2 regions of the Mesorhizobium japonicum MAFF 303099 genome follow, and region 1 is predicted to be linked to the other one. Evidence: predicted binding sites of a transcription regulator. Region 1 holds the regulator's gene; the other holds the start of a gene.
What was found. The regulator LexA, encoded in region 1, represses DNA repair genes until DNA is damaged. The targets are predictions, from matches to a motif close to TGTTCNNNNTGTGTTCNG.
Positions count from the first base shown of each region.

Region 2: the regulator LexA is predicted to act here: its motif matches at 3,636-3,653, upstream of MAFF_RS40650 (ImuA family protein).

Region 1 covers NC_002678.2:489,114-496,535, reverse strand. Annotated here, with positions in the region: gene gltX (glutamate--tRNA ligase) at 1-1,270, opposite strand, end outside; gene MAFF_RS03675 (ComEC/Rec2 family competence protein) at 1,373-3,826, shown strand; gene lexA (transcriptional repressor LexA) at 3,820-4,557, opposite strand; gene MAFF_RS03665 (GntR family transcriptional regulator) at 4,934-5,707, opposite strand; gene MAFF_RS03660 (ABC transporter substrate-binding protein) at 5,861-6,847, shown strand; gene MAFF_RS03655 (ABC transporter ATP-binding protein) at 6,907-7,422, shown strand, end outside.
Region 2 covers NC_002678.2:3,502,253-3,509,674, forward strand. Annotated here, with positions in the region: gene MAFF_RS18240 (DUF4153 domain-containing protein) at 1-1,061, opposite strand, end outside; gene MAFF_RS18245 (HpcH/HpaI aldolase/citrate lyase family protein) at 1,377-2,270, shown strand; gene MAFF_RS18250 (DUF1737 domain-containing protein) at 2,320-2,526, shown strand; gene MAFF_RS18255 (GIY-YIG nuclease family protein) at 2,682-2,969, shown strand; gene MAFF_RS18260 (metallopeptidase family protein) at 3,073-3,495, opposite strand; gene MAFF_RS40650 (ImuA family protein) at 3,677-4,702, shown strand; gene MAFF_RS18270 (DUF6504 family protein) at 4,644-6,119, shown strand; gene MAFF_RS18275 (error-prone DNA polymerase) at 6,116-7,422, shown strand, end outside.

The sequences.
Region 1 (7,422 bases):
CGCGGACCGCGGCTTCCGCCGCGGCCGCCGTCCAGTCGCCGGAAAGCGCGTTCAAAGCTTCGTGAGCGCCGCGCAGGATCTTGCGGGCACCGTCATTGAGCAGGAGGGCCGCCTTCTCGTCGACCGGCAGCGGGCGCGTGGCGAACAGGAAGGCGGCGCCATCGACGAGCTCGACCAGCGTCTTGGCGCGCTCCTTCAGACCCGGAAGGGCCGCCAGCAACTGCGCCTTGTTGTGTTCGTTGAGGCGCGCGGCCATCGCCGGGCCGCCCTCGAGATAGGGCAAAGTGGCGATGAAGATGTCCAACAGCTGCGCGTCGGCCATGCGGCGCATATGTGCGCCGTTGATCGCCTCCAGCTTGGCGAAGTCGAAGCGGGCAGCGCCCTTGTTGACGTCGCCGATATCGAACCAGGAGATCATGTCCTTGATCGACATGATCTCGTCATCGCCGTGGCTCCAGCCCAGGCGCGCGAGATAGTTGAGCAATGCCTCCGGCAGGTAGCCCATGGCTCGATAGGCTTCGACGCCGAGCGCGCCGTGGCGCTTCGACAGCTTGGCGCCGTCTGCGCCATGGATCAGCGGGATGTGCGACATGGACGGCACGTCCCAGCCCATGGCGTTGTAGATCACGGTCTGGCGGGCGGCATTGGTCAGGTGGTCGTCGCCGCGGATGATATGCGTGACACCCATGTCGTGGTCGTCGACGACGACGGCATGCATGTAGGTCGGGTTGCCGTCCGAACGCAGGATGATGAAGTCGTCGAGATCCTTGTTGGGGAAGCGCACTTCGCCCTGCACACGATCGTGGACGATCGTCTCGCCCTCAGTCGGCGCCTTGATGCGGATGGCGCCCTTGACGCCTGCAGGCGCCTCTGAGGGGGTGCGGTCGCGCCACTGGCCGTTGTAGCGCGGCGGCAGGCCCTTGGCCCGTGCTGCCTCGCGCATCGCCTCCAGCTCGGCCGGCGTTTCGTAGCTGTAATAGGCCTTGCCCATGCGAACGAGTTCTTCCGCGACCTCGCGGTGGCGTGGCGCGCGCTCAAATTGCGAGACCGCGTCGCCGTCCCAGCCAAGACCAAGCCAGGAGAGGCCGTCGAGGATGGCGGCCGTGGCGGCGGCGGTCGAACGCTCGCGGTCGGTGTCCTCGATGCGCAGCAGCATGGTGCCGCCGGTGTGCTTGGCATAGAGCCAGTTGAACAGCGCCGTGCGCGCGCCGCCGATATGCAGATAGCCGGTGGGCGAGGGGGCAAAACGGGTGACGACCTTGTCGGACATGAAACTCTCGGAAACCATCTGAAGCGGGGTGCGGCTGCGCGGACTTTCGCGCGTCGCGCGTTCATGTAGCATAGGGCGTCAGGGGTGCAAGGGGCAGACCCGATGGCTGGACGAGGCCGGGGCTCGGAACAGGGCGAGGACGCTGGTGTTGGCGTCAGCGAACGGTCCCTGTTTGCGATTGCGCCGCCAGTCTCTCTGCCGCCATCGCCTCTGGTGCCGGGCTCCGGCAGCCAGCCGCAGCAGGCGGATATCCCGACGAAACTTCCGTCGCCTGCCTCGGGCCGGATTGTGCGCGTGCGGCGGCAACTCGGCCGGGTTTCCTGGCCCCGCCTGCGCTACAATGCGGCGACCGCGGCGGAGCTCGAGCTTGACCGGGGCATCGCCTTCCTGCTGGTTCCGGTTTGTCTGGCCGCTGGAGCGATCGGCTACTATTCGCTCGCGGTCGAGCCTGATTTTGCAAAGCCTGTCGCGGTCGTCGTGCTGATGGTGGTCTGTGCACTTGTTTCGCGCTCCTGGCAGAAAACCCATCTGGGCTTCATGGCGGCATTGTTGTGTGCGCTGGGCCTGCTTGCCGCCAAGGTCGAGACATGGCGGGCGGGCACCCAGATGCTGGGTTCGGAAATCTCGACGCAAGTGACCGGCCGCGTCGTCTCGCTCGACCGGATGGAGACCGGCCGCATCCGGCTGACCATCGACGTGACGTCGACCGCGCGGCCGAAACTGCGCTATGCGCCGGAAAGGGTCCGGCTTTCGGCGCGAGACATCCCGGCGGACATGACCGCCGGCTCCCTGGTCACCGGCTACGCCAAACTGTTGCCGCCAACCGGTCCGGTGCGGCCGGACAGCTACGATTTCTCCTTCGACAGCTATTTCGCCGGCATTGGCGGCAGCGGCTTCTTTCTCGGCAATCCAAAGCTTGTTTCCGCCACCGACGACGAGGTGCCGCTCACGGCCCGCCTTTTCTCAGGGATAGAAAATGCCCGTGAAGCCATTGCCGACCACATCCGGGCCACGGTCGGCGGTGCTGAAGGCGAGATCGCGGCGGCGCTGATCGTCGGCGTGCGGGCCGGCATTCCCGATGAAATCAACGAGGCGATGCGGCGCACCGGCATCTACCACATCATCTCCATTTCCGGACTGCATATGGCGCTGGTCGCCGGCACCATCATGGGTTTGCTGCGCGGCGCCTTCGCGCTGTTTCCGGATTTTTCGGCGCGTCGGCCGGTGAAGAAATACGCGGCCGCCGCGGCCCTTTTCTCGATCGCCGCCTATCTCGTCATTTCCGGCGTCGTCGTCGCCGCCGAGCGCAGCTTCATCATGCTGGCGGTGATGCTGATTGCCGTCCTGTTCGATCGCGCGGCGCTGACCATGCGCAATCTGGCGACCTCAGCGATCGCGGTCATCGTGGTCTCGCCACATGAGGTCGTCGGCCCGAGCTTCCAGATGTCCTTCGCCGCGACCGCGGCGCTGGTCGGTGCCTATGCCGGCTGGGCGGATCACCATGCGGGAAAGGCAAGACCGCCACCGCCAAAGCGATCCCTGCCGGGTTTTCTCACGCGAAAATTCCTGCTGGCGACGGGCGGGTTGGCAATGACCTCCATCATTGCCGGCTGCGCCACGGCGCTGTTTGCCATCTGGCATTTCCAGCGTGTGTCGCCGCTCAGCCTGTTCGCCAATCTGGCCGTCATGCCGATCGTGTCAGTCGTGATGTTCCTGGCCGTTGCAAGCGCGTTACTGATGCCATTCGGATTGGATGCGCCGACCCTTTACCTGATGGGCAAGGGCCTGACCGCGATGATCGCCATATCGGCGTGGATATCGGAACGCTCACCGGTCGATGCGGTCGGGCTGATTTCGCTGCAATCCGTGCTGCTGGTGACCATAGCCCTGGTCATCGCGACGATGGCGACGACATGGCTACGGCTCGCGGCAGTGCCATTCGCGCTTGCCGGCTTGTTGACGGTGTCGGATACGCGCACCCCGGATGTGCTGATCTCGGAAGATGCGCGGCTGGTCGCGCTGCCGATCGGCGGTGGCGAACTCGCGGTCAGCCGGGCTCGCCCGAACGAGTTCACCGTCGACAATTGGAAACGCGCGCTGGTGTCCGAAACCATCGTCGTGCCGGAGATGTTCGACAAGGCGGATGGGCAATTCGACATTGCCGATGCCGTCAATCTGCCGCCGGGAGCACCGTTCTACTGCACGGATGGCGTCTGTCTTGCCCGGCACCCGTCCGGTGCGATCATCGCGCATGTCGAAGACCGCAAGGACACCTGGAAGGCCTGCGGTTTCGCCGATTTGATCGTCGTCAATGACGCGACGGGCTATGACGCCTGTCACAATCCGCTAGTTCTCGTCGTCACCAAACGCCAACTTGCCCGCAAGGGCAGTGCCGCCGTCTTCTTCGACCGCCAATCGGCGACCGGTCCGCTAACCGTCAGCTTCGCGGTGGACGGGCCGTATCGGCCTTGGCACGAGCAGCGAAAATTTTCGCGTGAGGCGAGGGGGCTGCCGCCCTATCAAAAAGCCGAAAAGCCGGCCGCTCCTGCTCAGTAGCGCCGGATCAGCCCGACCAGCTTGCCTTGCACCTTGACCCTGTCCGGTCCGAAAATGCGCGTCTCGTAGGCCGGGTTGGCGGCTTCAAGGGCGATCGAGGCGCCCTTGCGGCGGAACCGTTTCAGGGTTGCTTCCTCCTCGTCGACCAAAGCCACGACGATCTCGCCCGGGCTCGCCGTGTCGGCGTTGCGGATGATGACCGTGTCGCCGTCGAAGATACCGGCGTCGATCATCGAGTCGCCCTTCACCTCAAGGGCATAATGCTCGCCACCCATGATCATGTCCGGCGGTACCGAGATCGAATGTGTCTGATGCTGGATGGCATCGATCGGCACACCAGCGGCGATGCGACCCATCACCGGGATCGACACGGCGGAAACCGCGTCGTCATCATTGCCGGCCGCGGGCAAGCGCGACGGCGCCGGCTTGATCTGGCGGCCAAGACCACCCTGGCCGAGGCTGCCCTGGATGACGCTTGGCGAGAATTTCTTTGCCGCGTTAAGGCCGGGCGCGATTGAATCCGGCAGCCGCAGCACTTCCAGCGCCCGCGCCCGGTTGGGCAGCCGGCGAATGAAGCCGCGTTCCTCAAGTGCCGTGATCAGGCGATGAATGCCTGACTTGGAGGCGAGATCAAGCGCTTCCTTCATCTCGTCGAAAGACGGCGGAATGCCGCTTTCCTTGAGCCGTTCATGAATGAACATCAACAGTTCATGTTGCTTGCGTGTCAGCATGGCGGCCCCCAAGGCATTGGACGAAGGGTGTGAACCAGAATCGAAAAACAAACCCAGAACAAACACTATCTGTTCCAGTTGTGTTCTGCAACTGTTTAAAGTTTAATGAATTTGTTAAGGCGTCCGAAATTATTTGGCCCCGGCAGCGGGCAGCGATTGACCGCTTCCGCTGCGGGCGGCGCATTGAAATCATTTTGGTTAATGGCCTGTGGCCTACCCCTGGATGCGGTTTGGCATCAGGCCCTTAAGAGGCGTTCACGGGGTGGATTTGTACGGTGTATCGATCCATTTCCAGTGGAACGAAACGAAATCAAAACGCCAACGATCGCGGGTTCAGGGCCGGCACGGCCGCGTGGATCTGGACGCCGCGGCCGCGTCATCCGGAAACCGCTTTCAGACTGCCGGCGCGCGCGGTGTAGGGATTGGCGCAATTGTCTTCGCTGTGCACATAGACGTGCAGCGTGTAGCCGATATGCGCCGTCATCAGCGCCTTTGCCCGCTCGACGTCGCGATCGAGCGCCGCTTCCATGATCTCGGTGTGATGCTCGATGGCGATCGCCTCGCGCAAAGCGTCCATTGCCTCGCCATAGCCGTCCTTGAGGCCGGCCGCCGCTCGTAATGTGGGCGCCAGGCCGAGAAAACGGTGATGCCGCCGCAGCTGATCGGCGATCGTCGAGCGGAAGCGCAACAGCCAGTTCGACGTCGCCGCGCTCAGCAACGCCGCATGGAAGGCCTCGTGGCTCTCGTCCCATTTGTCGACGGCCGCATCGGAAGGGTCTTCGACCGCGGTCTTGCAGCGGGAGAGCCGGTAATGAGCGGTGACGACCGCGTCCTCCCATTCCCTGCCGCCGTTCGCGATCGATTCCAGGAACAGCGGCATTTCGACAACCATCCTTGCGCGCGCCAGGTCCTCGAGCTCGGCGCGCGACACGGGAGCGACGGCAAAGCCGCGATTGCTGATGGCGGTGACCAGGCGTTCGGCTTCAAGTCGGGACAAGGCTTCACGCAGCGGCGTCCAGCCGACGCCGTATGTGCCGCGCAGCGCGCTCAGCTTGAGCGGCGCGCCCGGCATGAGGCGGGTGGTCAGGATATCGCGCCGCAGCAGCTGATAGGCCGCCTCGGTCTTCGTGGAATTGTTCTGATCCTGCATCGCCATCCGTCCATCATCGGGCTCTGGAAAATTATATATGATGGGGAGATATGGCAAGAATTATATATAATGTTTGACACGTGGCGAGGGACTGACCATGATCGTCGCAGTTGCCGTCCTGTGAACGGCGCTGATCAAATCTGGGAGGAAATGATGTTGAAGTCGAAATCCGCTTGGCTGTCGGGATTGGCCCTGGCAGGTGCATTGATGGTCAGCGTCGGCAGCGCCGCGGCCGATCAGATACGCATCGGCATCGCCAATTTCGGCGAGCATCCGCAGCTCAACGCCGCCATAGCGGGCTTCAAGAAGGCTTTGACGGACAAAGGCTTTGTCGAGGGCAAGGACGTCGTCTACACCGAAAGCCACACCAATTTCGATGCATCTCTGGTGCCGCAGATGATCGCCAAGCTGCAGGCGGAGCAGCCCAAGCTGATCTATACCATCACCACGCCGGTCTCGCAGATCGCCAAGAAGGCGCTCGCCGGTTCCGGGATTCCGATCGTCTTTGCCGCGGTCACCGATCCGGTGGCGGCCAAGCTGGTGCCGTCGTGGGACGCCGGAGACGAAGGCATGACCGGCGCCAGCGATCTGCAGGATGTCGCCGCGGTGATGGCCTTCACCAAGAAACTGCTGCCGAACGCCAAGCGTTTTGGCGTGCCCTACAATCCGGGCGAGGCCAATGACGTTGCCCTGATCGAAAAGATCAAGGCGGCGGCACCCGCCGCCGGCTTTGAGGTCGTCGAAGTCGGCGTCGACAACGTCAATGACATCCAGCAGCGCATCGCTTCGCTCGCCGGCAAGGTCGACGTGATCTACGGTCCGGCCTCGAACCTGATCCAGCCGGCGATCGCCGCTGTCTCCGCCGCCGCCCGCCAGGCCGGTATCCCGGTCGTCAACTCCGATGACAGCGCGGTCCGCAACGACACCGTGCCGGCGAGCTTCGCGGTCAATTACACGCAGGTCGGCATGAACGCCGGCAACATCGCCGCCGAAATCCTCAAGGGCAAGGATCCCAAGACGATCGCGCCGTCGCGCCCGGCCTACAAGGATCACATGGCAACGATTTCCCGCAAGGCGATGGCCGCCTTCGGCATCGAGATACCGGCTTCGATGGCCGATTGCGGCTGCATCGTCGACTGATATCGGGCTGCACAGGGCGACGGCGTCGGCGCCGTCGCCCTTCAGGCCATGGAGGAACGATGCTCGATATCCGATCCGCGCGCAAAGTATTCTACAAGGGGCAGGCCGACGAGAAGGTCGCGCTGGACGGTCTCAGCCTGTCATTGGCCACTGGCGAGTTCGGCATCGTCATCGGCTCCAACGGTGCCGGCAAGAGCAGCATGCTCAATGCCATTTCCGGAGCCCTTGTCCTGGATACCGGCAAGATCCTGATCAACGGCGCCGATGTGACAGCCATGCCGGTGTACAAGCGCGCCACACGATTGGCGCGCGTCTTCCAGGATCCGATGCGTGGCACCGCCGCCAGCATGACCGTGGCGGAGAACATGCTGCTGGCCGATCTGCGCAGCCAAAAACGCACGCTGCGACAAGGGCTGAACGCCACGCGGCTCGCGTCCTACAAGGAGCGCCTGTCGATATTGGGTCTCGGCCTCGAAAATCGTCTCGACACCCGTGTCGACCTGCTCTCGGGCGGGCAGCGGCAGTCGCTGTCGCTGATCATGGCCGTCGGCGGATCGCCGGACCTGCTGCTGCTC
Region 2 (7,422 bases), 3.0 Mb from region 1:
CAGTAGGTCAGCGCATAGATGCCGACATAGAGGTCGAGCCGCAGGATCGACGAGATGACCAGCATGATGTTCTGCGCCACCCAGGCATAGACCAGCCGGCGGATGAGCGGATCTTTGGACGTTTCATTGCCGGGCCGCAGCGCCGCCAGCACAAAGCCGGCGGCGAGCAGCGCGGTAACAATCAGGGGATAGGCGCCGCGATGCGCATAGGCGGCGTAGCTCAAGCCATCGGGAAGGGCGACCCCGCCCCACAGATAGGTGGCATCCAGCCCGGTCTGAAGCGCAAACAGCACGTTGAAGACGATCAGCGCGCGCAGGATGGCGGCCTTGCCGAACACGATGTCCTCGATGACGTGCCTTTGCGCATGGATCGCTGGTCGGGCAGCGGCAAGGGGTGGCCGGGAGATGCGCCGCGAAAAACGCGGCAGGCGCGGCCGCAGAAACGCCCAGACGCCGGCGAGCGCGAACAGCCAGAAGGCGATCCGCGCCAGCTGGATGAGATCGAGCAGTTTTAGAAGATCGATCAGCGACAGCCAGTAGTCGATGACCGGATTGGCGGCGCCGAACAGCGCCAGGAAGACGGCGCCCAGCGTCAGCGGCATCACCCAGACCGTGATCGCCGCCAGCCGCACGCGTCGCCCGCCCAACCGGCGCGCCGTCTTGCGCCAGCGGATGAAATCGCGAACGAACCGCAGCGGCGCCACCAGCAGGAACAGCGCGATCTGGCCGGCAATGCACGCCATGCCGTGCCGCAGCCGGCCGCTGAGCGAAAGCGCGAAGACGACCAGCGCCGCAAGCGCGATCGAGACGGACAGAGGGCTGACATTTTCGGCGAGCGGCAGCAGCGCGACAAGCAAGGCGGCGGGCTTGAGCCAGACCCTGATGTCGCTGAAGGCCGTGGGATGCACGGCCACCACGGCAGCGGCCATCAGGATGGCGAACAGGAACACCGTGATGCCGGCGGGCTGGCCGTAGAACAGGAAATCCGCCAGCACGACCAGCAGCACGGCAACACCGAAGCGGCTGCAATAGCTCGGCGCGGCAGAAAAAAACGCTGTCACGACCTGACCCTCCCGATGGCGTCCAGCCGGACGGTCTGCGGACACTTGCGGGCGAAAGGGATGAGAATCGCCATGGGATTGGCGCGTGGCGGATCGACCAGCCACCAGCCTTCGCTGCGCAGGCGCTGTGGCAGGGACCAACGGGGTTTTGCTCGCTTGTGCATGCCGCCTGTTTCGCAGGCCGACAGGGAGGTGGCAGGGCGGATCCGAGGAGCTTTTCCGCAGGCCTGTGCAGTTTTCGTGCAGGGTGCGAGCCAGTTTTCATGCGGGCTTGGACGGCTTGCCTCGACCGAACCCAGGCGGCATAGATCGGATATGACCGAATCCTACCGTCCGCGCCGCTCGGTGCTCTATGTCCCGGCCTCCAACGACAAGGCGCTGGCCAAGATCGCGCTTCTGTCCTGCGACGCAATCATCATCGATCTCGAGGACGCCGTCGCGCCGGCCGACAAGATTGCCGCCCGCGAAAAGCTGCCCGCGATCTTCGCCAGCCGCCCGGCTGCCAATCATCTCGGCAACCGCTGCGAGATGGTGGTGCGCGTCAATGCGCTGGCCAGCGAATGGGGCGCCGACGACCTCTTGGCCGTGGCGAAAGTCGAGCCCGACGGCATCCTGCTGTCCAAGGTCGCCACGCCGCGCGACATCCTCGAAGTCGGCGACGTACTCGACGACAATTTTGCCTCCGATAGCGTGAAACTCTGGGCGATGATCGAGACGCCCAAGGCGCTGCTCAACATCGGCGCCATGGCCGAACTGGGCCGCGATCCAGCCTCTCGGCTCAACTGTTTCGTTGCCGGAACGAATGATCTGGCCAAGGACACCGGTGTGCTGGTGACGCCGGACCGGCGCTACCTCGTGCCATGGCTGATGCAGATGGTGCTGGCCGCGCGCGCCGGCGGCCTCGACATGCTCGACGGCGTTGCCAATGATTTTCGCGACCTCGACGCCTTTGCCCGTGAGTGCGCGGAGGGGGCCGCCATGGGCTTCGACGGCAAGACGCTGATCCATCCGGCCCAGATCGACGCGGCGAACCGCGCCTTCGCGCCCTCGCCGGAGGCGGTTGCCGAGGCGCGCCTGATAAAGGACGCCTTTTCACGTGGCGAGAATACTGGCAAAGGCGTGATCGCGCTGAACGGCAAGATGGTCGAGCGGCTGCATCTGGCACAGGCCGAAAAACTGCTGGCGAAGGCGGCCGCCATCGGCGCATGATATAGCCCCATGCTCGCGGGCTATGGGCACTTACGACAGGACTTGGGACATGAAACTCTACCGCTTTCTCACCGGCCCGGACGACGCCAGCTTCTGCCACAAGGTGACGGCGGCGCTGAACAAGGGCTGGCATCTGTTCGGCTCGCCGACCTATGCCTATGACAAGAAAGCCAAGACCATGCGCTGCGGCCAGGCGGTGGTGAAGGATGTCGACGGCCAGGAATATGGGCCGGATACCAAGCTCAGCGACTGGTAGCTGCCAGCTACCTTCCTCTCTTCGTCATCCTAGGGCGAAGCAAGGAGCGAAGCGACGCGGCGCAGACCCTAGGATCCATGCCGTGACGTTGGTCATAGAATGCGGCGGATCAGAACGGCGCTTGTGCGCGCATCGACGCTGGCTACGCTAGGACTATGACCGGTTATGTCTACATGACGGCGAGCCAGAAGCGCGGCACGATCTACATCGGCGTCACCAACGATCTTGGCCGTCGCGTGCCGGAGCACAAGGCTGGACAGGGCTCAAATTTCACCAGTCGCTACGGCGTGCAACGCCTCGTCTGGTACGAAGAGCATTTCGATATCACCGATGCGATCCAGCGCGAAAAGTCGCTGAAACGTTGGCCACGCCTATGGAAGATCGAGCTGATCGAAAAAGCCAATCCTGAGTGGTTCGAACTCTTTCGCGGAACTGGGTGGTGAGCGTTTGCACCGTCGCAACGCACCACAGTCACGGCATGGATCCTAGGGTCTGCGCCGCGTCGCTTCGCTCCTTGCTTCGCCCTAGGATGACGAAGTGTGGGCTCTATTCAGCTGCCTCTTCGATCTTCTCCATATCATCATCCGACAGGCCGAAATGATGGCCGATCTCGTGGATCAGCACATGGGTGACGATGTCGCCCAGCGTCTCCTCGTTTTCGGCCCAGTAGTCGAGCATGGCGCGGCGGTAGAGCGTGATGCGGTTAGGGCCTTCGCCGGTCTGCGGGTTCCAGCGCTCGGCGATGCCGCGGCCCTCGAACAGGCCGAGCAGGTCGAACGGCGTCTCCAGCGACAGATCGTCCATGATCTCGTCGGTCGGAAACTCGGCGATCTGGATGACGATTTCGCCGGTCAGCTTGCGAAAATCCTCCGGCAGATGGGCGTAGGCCTCCAGCGCCAGGAACTCCATCTCCTCCATCGAGGGCGCGAGTTCGCCATGCCAGGTGCGGGTCTTGTAGATGCGGGCCATGCTTTGTCCTTTGACCGGCATATAGGCTTTCGCACCGGTCGAGGCAAACGATGCGGCCCATACGTCCATGCCACGCAGGGTTCGCAGGAATAAATTCCTTATGACTCTGCTTGACTCTTCGGACCGCCTCTGGAATCTATAGGAACATAACAGGAACAACTCTGAGTGGACACTGACCGTCATGGCGATATCAGCCGTGGCGCGGGAGACTGTTTTTGCCCTGCGCCGCCAGATCGCGAAGATCGAGGGAACGCTGCCCGAGCGCCTGCAGGCGCCGGCTGGCGCGCCGCTTGATGCCGACGCCAGCCCCGATCTCACAATCGTCCGGCGCGGTCTTGCCGCGGCCTTGCCGGATGCCTTCCTGCCGATCGGCATCGAACCCCTCGATGCCGCCCTGAGCGGCGGCCTGCCGAAAGCGGCCCTCAGCGAAATCCATGGCCTGGAAACCCGCGATGCCGGAGCCGTCGCCGGCTTTGCCCTGTCGCTCGCCAGCCTGATCCTCAAGCAGGCGCAAGGGCTGCCGGTGTTGTGGATCGGCACCACGGAAATCTTCCGCGAGGCGGGCTTTCCCTATGCCAGGGGGCTGCAATCCTCCTTCGGCATCGGGCCTGAGCAATTGCTGTTTTCCGAGGCGCCGAAACTCGTCGATGCGTTGTGGGTCGCCGAGGAAGCGGCGCGGATGACGGCGCTCGCCGCCGTCATCCTGGAAATCCGCGGCAATCCGCAGCGGCTCGACCTGACCGCGACGCGGCGGCTGCATGCGCGGGCGCAAAGTGCCGGCCGCCCCGTATTCCTGCTGCGGCAGGCGGCCGAGCCCGAACCGACGGCGGCGCCCGTCCGCCTCATCGTCTCGCCGGCGCCGGCCGTGCCGCGCGAGACCGTCGCCGGGCCGCTCGCCGGATCGATCGGCCGCCCGGCCTTCGCCATCAGCATCGGCAAGAGCCGCACGGCCCTGCCTGGACAATTCACACTGGAGTGGAACCCCGATGAACGCGTATTCGACGAAAGAAGGGGCGAGGAAGGCCGGGCAAAGAATCCTGTCCCTGTGGTTTCCCTATTTGGCGGCCGAAAGGATCCTGCGGCAGCGTCTGGGGCGGTCCTGGCGTTCCCGGCCCCAAGATCATCCGACGCCATCTCATCCGCCACTGGTGATCAGCCACCGCCAGGGCAACGCGCAGCGCATCTCAGCCCTCGACGAGCGGGCTGAGGCGCTGCACCTGAAGCGCGACATGGGCATTGCCGACGCGCGCGCCATGCATCCCTCGATCGACATTGTCGAGGCCGATCCGGAGGCAGACCGGCGCCTGCTCGAAGCCCTTGCCGACTGGTGCGACCGCTACACCCCGCTGGTGGCGCTGGACGGGGCGGACGGCCTGTTTCTCGACGTCACCGGCTGCACCCATCTGTTCGGTGGCGAACGCGCCATGCTGGACGACATCCTGTGGCGCTTCCTGCATCAGGGGTTCGATGTCCGCGCCGGCCTTGCCCCGACGCCGGGCGCGGCCTGGGCGGCGGCCCGCTTTTGCGGCGACCGCATCGTCGATGGAGGCGAGGAGGAAGCGCTGCTGGCGCCTCTGCCGCTCGCAGCACTGCGCATCGCGCCGGAAACCCGTGCCAGCCTGGAAAGTGTCGGCCTGCGCACGGCGGGCGCAGTCATGGCCGCCCCGCGCGCGCCGCTTGCCCGCCGCTTCGGCGCCACCTTGCTGCTGCGCCTCGACCAGGCGCTTGGCCGTCTCGACGAGGCGGTGTCGCCGCGCCTTCCCGTCGCGCCGCTTTCGGTCGAGCGGCATCTCGCCGAGCCCGTCACGCTCACCGAGGACATCGAACGGCTGGTCGGCCTGCTGGCGACGACGTTGAAGACCGATCTCGAGCGCCGCGGCGAGGGCGCCCGGACGCTGGCGCTGCTGCTCTTTCGTGTCGACGGCGCCGTCAGCCGCATCGCGCTCGGCACCTCGCGGCCGATGCGCGACCCCCGGCTGATCCAGAAACTGTTCCATGAAAGGCTGGCCGCCCTCGAGCAGGACATCGATGCCGGCTACGGCTTCGATCTGGTGCGGCTTTCGGTGCTGGCGGCCGCGGCCTTCGACATGGCGCAGGCCGATCTGACGGGCGAGGTGACCGACGACGGCGCCGACATCGCGCTGTTCGCCGACCGCATCCGCGCCCGGCTCGGCGAGGGCGCCGTGCTGCAGCCGGTCGCGGTTGAAAGCCATCTGCCGGAGCGTGCCGTCGCCATCGTCCCCTTCAGCGAAGCGCCGCGCCGGACCACGCCGCCGAAGAGACCGGACAGGGTGCAGGCGCCCACAACCATCTTTCCGCCGGAACGGCCGATCCGGCTGTTCCGCGCGCCCGAACCCATCGAGGTGCCGGCCACCGAAATGCCGGAGGGTCCGCCGTTGCATTTCCGTTGGCGGCGCGCGCTCTATCGCGTCACCCGCGCCGAGGGTCCCGAACGCATCGCCGCCGAATGGTGGCGCCAGGCGCCAGGCGACGCGGCGGCCTCGACACGCGACTATTTCCGCATCGAGGATGCCGACGGCCGCCGCTACTGGCTCTACCGGCAAGGGCTTTACGGCGGCTCGCAAGCCGCGCCGCGCTGGTTCATGCACGGGGTCTTCGCATGAACGCGCTGACCGTCATTCCCTATGCCGAGTTCGGCATCCAGTCGAATTTCTCCTTCCTGCGCGGCGCCTCCAAGCCGGAGGAGCTGGTGGTCGCGGCCAAGCTCATGGGTTTCTCGGCGATCGGCCTCGCCGACCGCAACACGGTGGCCGGCGTGGTGCGCGCCTGGCAGCAGGCCAAGGTCGAAAAGCTTGCCTATCACCCTGGCTGCCGGCTGGTTTTCGGCGACGGCACGCCCGACATTCTCGCCTATCCCAGGAACCGGGCAGGCTGGGGGCATCTGTGCCGCATGCTCACCCAGGCCAATCTGCGCGACGAGACCGAAAAGGGCGCCACCCTTCTCCAGCGCGACGACCTGCTCGAATGGGGGGATTTGATGTCGCTGGCGGTCCTGCCCGACCTGGCGGCGGGCGCTGAAGACAGTCTTGCCTTGCTTGGCCAGATCAAGGACCGTTTCGGCAGGGCCCTGCGGCTTGGCGTCTCGCCCTGTTATGCCGGCTATGACCGTTTCCGGATCGAGCAGGCGGCGGCGTTGGCCCAGGTTGCCGGCATCCCGCTGATGGCGACCAACGATGTCCTCTACCACACCGCCGAACGCCGCCCGCTGCAGGACGTGCTGACCGCCATCCGTCTCAACACACCCGTCGCCGAGGTTGGGCTGGAACTCAGCGCCAATGCCGAACGCCATCTGAAGCCGCCGCTGGAAATGGCCCGCCTGTTCCGCAGGCATCCGCAGGCGCTGGCCGAGACGCTGCGGTTTGCGGAAGAGCTGACCTTCTCGCTCAGCGACCTCCAGTACAATTACCCCGACGAGCCGACGGAATCCGGCCTCGGGCCGCAGGCAGAGCTGGAAAGACTGGCGCGGGAGGGGGCTGCGAGGCGCTATCCCTCGGGCGTGCCTCACTCGGTGATCAAGCGCATCGAGGAAGAGCTCGCCCTGATCGAGCGCCTCAACTACGCCCGCTACTTCCTGACGGTTTACGACATCGTCAAATACGCCCGCAGCCAGGACATTCTCTGCCAGGGACGCGGCTCGGCCGCCAATTCGATCGTCTGTTTCTGCATCGGCATCACCGAAGTCGGGCCCGACCGGATCGACACGCTGTTCGAGCGCTTCATTTCCGAGGAGAGGAACGAACCGCCCGACATCGATGTCGACTTCGAGCATGAGAAGCGCGAGACCGTCATCCAGTACATCTACGAGAAATACAGTTCCAAGCGCACGGCGCTCGCCGCCGCCGTCATCAGCTATCGCGGCCGTTCGGCGCTGCGCGAAGTGTCGAAGGCTATGGGCCTGTCGGAGGA